DNA from 2 places in the Chromobacterium sp. CV08 genome. Region 1 is predicted to be linked to the other one. Evidence: riboswitches for the same ligand, from Rfam matches in the RefSeq annotation. Region 1 holds a riboswitch; the other holds the start of a gene.
What was found. A riboswitch is a leader RNA that binds a small molecule or an ion and turns the genes downstream of it on or off. The one in region 1 is predicted to bind thiamine pyrophosphate.
Positions count from the first base shown of each region.

Region 1 (2,461 bases):
ACCACTTGGCCATGATGGAGCCGCCGCGCGACACGATGCCGGTCATCCGTCCCGCCGTCATCGGCACATAGGCCAGCCGCACGCCGGCGTGGATGGTGAAGTAGTCGACGCCCTGTTCGGCCTGCTCGATCAGCGTGTCGCGGAAGATCTCCCACGTCAGGTCCTCGGCCTTGCCGTTCACCTTTTCCAGCGCCTGGTAGATGGGCACGGTGCCGATAGGCACCGGCGAGTTGCGCAGTATCCACTCGCGCGTCTCGTGAATGTTCTTGCCGGTGGACAGGTCCATGATGGTGTCGGCGCCCCAGCGTATGCCCCAGGTCATCTTGTCGACTTCCTCGGAAATCGACGAGGTGACCGCGCTATTGCCGATATTGCCGTTGATCTTCACCAGGAAATTGCGGCCTATGATCATAGGCTCGGATTCCGGGTGATTGATGTTGGCCGGGAGGATGGCCCGGCCGGCGGCGATCTCGTCGCGGACGAATTCCGGCGTGATCTCGTCCGGCAGCCGGGCGCCGAAGCCCTGGCCCTGGTGCTGGCGCGTCATCAGATCCAGCAGCCGCCGGTTGCCGGTGGCCTCCAGCGAGGCCACATAGGCGCGGCGGTTCAGATTCTCCCGGATCGCGACGAACTCCATCTCCGGCGTGACGATGCCGCGGCGCGCGTAATGCAGCTGGGTGACGTTGCGGCCGTCCCTGGCGCGCCGCGGCTTGCGCTGCAGATTGAAGCGCAGCTCGGCGAGCTTGGGATCGGCTTCGCGGGCGCGGCCGTATTCGCTGCTGAGGCCGTCCAGCTGCTCGCAGTCGCCGCGTTCGGCTATCCAGGCGGCGCGCAGCGGCGCGAGGCCGCTCTGGATATCGATGCGGACGGCCGGGTCGCTGTACGGACCGCTGGTGTCGTAGACGAAGATGGGCGGGTTCTTCTCGCCGCCGAACTGCGTCGGCGTGTCGGCCTGTACGATCTCCCGCATCGGCACGAGCAGGTCCGGGCGGCTGCCCTCGACATGGATCTTGCGGGAATTGGGCAGCGGCTGAATGGCGGCGGCGTCGACCACCATCTGCTTGTTGACGGGCGCGTTCATCGGGCGGTTCTCCAAAAGCGATGAAACGGCGCAAGGAGCGATCCGGACGAACCGGCTGCGGGATATGGCGCGGCCATAGAGGGCAGGTGACGCTTCCCTACGCCGGTATTATCCGGGTCAGGTTCCAAGGGTATTTCTCACCCGCGCCTTGCCATCCGAGCCCATGACCTACACTTCGGTAGTCATCGGCGTCGAACGCCAGGCGCAGGACCCCTAGCGATGCTGTGTGAAGGTAAGGCAAATATGGGATAATCGCAAGCAATCTGGATTGCTGACAAAGCATCTCGTACTGATGACGAGGCGCCCTTGCAGGGCAGGAGGGTGGCATGCGTGCGAATTTTCAATTCGCTCAGCGGAGCGATTGGGATTCAATGGTCAGGCTGCGGACTCCGGCACTTATGTGGAGAGGCCCGGCTTTGCCGGATCCTGTAAAATCGCCCCCATTCACTTTGTCAGCAGCCTGTATCGTCATGACTCGAGTCCTTGCCGCCGCCGATGTCCCGCGCGGACGGAGCGGACTCCCAGCCCTCCGGAGTTTAAGTTGATGGATTTTGAAAAAACCCGTTTCAACATGGTCGAACAACAGATTCGCCCGTGGGACGTCCTGGATGCCGCCGTGCTGGATCTGCTGTTTCACGTGAAACGCGAGGACTTCGTCGCCGACAACCAGCGCCAGCTGGCCTTCGTCGATACCGAACTGCCGCTGCCGAACGGCGGCAAGATGCTGCAGCCGAAGATGGAAGCCCGACTGGCGCAGGACGCCGCGATCAAGCCGACCGACAAGATCCTGGAGATCGGCACCGGCAACGGCTACCTGACCGCGCTGCTGGCCAAGCTCGGCAAGCAGGTTGTCAGCGTCGAAATCGATCCGGCGCAGAAGGAACGCGCCGCCGCCAGCCTGAAGAAGGCCGGCATAGACAACGTCACCCTGGTCGAAGGCGACGGCGTGCTGGGCCTGCCGGCGCAAGCGCCGTACGACGTGATCGTCGTCGCCGGCTCGCTGCCGGTGGTGCCTCAGCAGCTGAAGGACCAGCTGGCCGTCGGCGGCCGCCTGATCCTCGTCGTCGGCGACCTGCCGGTGATGAGCTGCATGCTGATCGAACGCCTGTCGGATGCCACCTTCCGCGAAACCGCGCTGTTCGAAACCTGTATCGGCCGCCTGCGCAACTACCAGGCTGTCGAGCCGGTCCGTTTCAGCTTCTGATCATGCTGCGCGAAATCACCGCACCGGAACTGGCGGCGCTGCTGGCCGACACGCAGGCCGCGCGCCCGCTGCTGCTCGATGTACGCGAGAGCTGGGAAGTCCAGCTGGCGCACATCGAGGGCAGCGTCCACATTCCGATGAATTTGATCCCGATCCGGAACGGCGAGCTGCCGGAC
Region 1 is NZ_CP150453.1:243,720-246,180, reverse strand. It holds gene thiC (phosphomethylpyrimidine synthase ThiC) at 1-1,057, opposite strand, end outside; TPP riboswitch at 1,159-1,306, opposite strand; gene WNM05_RS01150 (protein-L-isoaspartate O-methyltransferase family protein) at 1,626-2,285, shown strand; gene WNM05_RS01145 (rhodanese-like domain-containing protein) at 2,288-2,461, shown strand, end outside.

Region 2 (2,461 bases), 1.5 Mb from region 1:
TGGGCGGCGCGAACACGTCCTGGCCCAGCTGGCGGTTCAGACCGGCGATGACGCGCCAGTCCGGCGGATTGAGATCGAAGGTCACCAGCGTGCCGACGGTCAGCTCCACCGGCGACTTCACCAGCAGGCCCTGGCTGCGCCAGAACTGCGGCGTCAGCAGCATGGCCCGCATCAGGGGTTTCAGCTGGTAGTGGCCGCGGCGGAAGTCGGCGGCCAGCTTGTTCACCGTCGCGGCGTCCGGCGTCGGCGACACGAAGTTGCGCCACAGCTTGTTGGCGACGAAGACGGCGGTGCCGGGCTGCTGCAGCAGCAGCTCGATCACGTCGTCGCCGTCGAAATTGCCGCGCTGGCCGAAGATGAGCTTTTCGCCGGTGTCGCGCAGCCGCGGGCGGACGATGAACTGGTCGTCGCGGTCCAGGCCCCAGCCGGTGAAGGCGCGCGCCGCCTCGCGGATGTCCTGCTCGCTGTAATGGCCTTCGCCCAGCGTGAACAGCTCCATCACCTCGCGGGCGAAGTTCTCGTTGGGCTGTTCCTTGCGGTTGTTGGCGGTGTCCAGGTAGCGCATCATCGCCGGGTCGCGCGCCACCGCGTGCAGCAACTGGCCGAAGTCGCCGAGCGCGTAGTGCCGCAGCAGCAGGTTCTGCTGGTACATCATCTGCGGCGAGCGCACCTTGTCCAGCGCCGACACGAAATGGTTGTGCCAGAACAGCGTCATCTTCTCGGTCAGCGGCGACGGCGTGTCGCGCATCTCGGTCAGCCACCAGCTGCGCAGCTCGACGGCGTGCTGGTTGCGCTCCTGCTGCAGCGCCTTCTTCTGTTCCTCGGAGAGGCCCGGCTGTCCGGGACGTTCGAACGGCTCATTGGCCCAGCCGGGCGGCGCGGTGACCGGCTGGCTGCGGACGCCGGCCAGGATCTTGTCGACGGCGGCTTCGCGGCTCAGCGGCGCCAGCGCGGCGATCTGCGCCGGATTGGCGCCGAAGCCGGTGCGCAGCAGCAGGTGGCGGGCGCCGTCGACGCCGATGTCGGCCAGCGCCGTCAAAGGCAGGCCGAGCAGGGCGGAGGCGAGCACTATGGTTTTGATCATCCAGATTCACCACGGCATGCGGAATGACTATTCGACCGTCAGCATAGCCGTCGGTTTTCGCTGCGGTATTAAGCGAGGGGGTCAGAGTGTTAAGTTGTTTGCTCATCTGGGCTATACTGGCGCCCTGTCACCGGGGGTGCCCGCAACGCGGGCTGAGAGACACCCTGAGAACCTGATCTGGGTCATGCCAGCGGAGGGAGCGTGATGCGCGGGCGCCGTCCCGCCGGCCCGCTTGCTCCGTCGTCCACGCACGGAGAGTTTGATGAAGTTCATTCCCACGCTTGTCGCCGCCGCCCTGGGCCTGTCCGGCCTGTCCGTCCACGCCGCCGAACTGCGCGTGCTGGCGCACAGCTCGTTCAGCGTCGACAAGCCGCTGCTCGCCGCCTTCGAGAAGGAGACCGGCGCCAAGGTGTCCATCATCAAGGCCGGCGACGCCGGCGAGATGGTCAACAAGTTGATCCTGACCAAGTCCAATCCGATCGCCGACGTGGTGTTCGGCCTGGACAACAGCCTGATGGGCAAGGCCGAGCAGGCCGGCGCGCTGGCGCCGCTGCCGGCGGAGTTGGCGAAGGGCGGCAAGGTGAGCCTGCCGGGCGCCGCCGCCGTCGACTACGGCTATGTGACGCTGAACTACGACAAGGCCTGGTTCGCCAAGAACAAGCTGCCGCTGCCGAAGAGCCTGAACGATCTGGCGCTGCCGGCCTACAAGAATCTGCTGGCGGTCGAGAATCCTGCCACCTCCAGCCCCGGCCTGGCTTTCCTGGCCGCGACCATACACGCCTTGGGCGAGGACAAGGCCTTCGCGTTGTGGGGCAGGCTGCGCGACAACGGCGTCAAGGTCAGCAAGGGCTGGACCGAGGCCTATTACACCGATTTCTCCAAGAACGGCGGCGGGCGGCCCATCGTGGTCAGCTACGCCACCAGCCCGGCGGCCGAGGTGTTCTACAGCAAGGAAAAACTGAACGAAGCGCCGACCGGCAATCTGCTGTTGCCGGGTACGGTGTTCCGCCAGGTCGAGGGCGCGGCGCTGGTCAACGGCGGCAAGGAGGCCAAGCTGGCCGAGCGCTTCATCGCCTTCCTGCGCTCGGACACGGTACAGAAGGACATCCCGACGCGGATGTGGATGTATCCGGTGTCGGAGCGCGTCGCGCTGGACCCGGTGTTCAGGCACGCGCCGCAGCCGTCGGCGCACGACACGCCGGACAACGCGACGCTGGCCGCCAAGCAGCGCGGCTGGATTGCCCGCTGGACGCGGGTGGTGCTGAAATCGGGCGTCTGAGCCGCTGTCCCATCATCGCGGAGCCTCAATGAAGATAAACGACATCGTCAGTTCCCGGCTGATCCTGCGCCATCTGGACGCCGATTGCCTGCGGGCCT
Region 2 is NZ_CP150453.1:1,775,748-1,778,208, forward strand. It holds gene WNM05_RS08560 (DUF1800 domain-containing protein) at 1-1,084, opposite strand, end outside; TPP riboswitch at 1,207-1,301, shown strand; gene WNM05_RS08565 (thiamine ABC transporter substrate-binding protein) at 1,347-2,363, shown strand; gene WNM05_RS08570 (GNAT family N-acetyltransferase) at 2,392-2,461, shown strand, end outside.
Region 2: another riboswitch for thiamine pyrophosphate. It lies ahead of WNM05_RS08565 (thiamine ABC transporter substrate-binding protein); the one in region 1 lies ahead of thiC (phosphomethylpyrimidine synthase ThiC).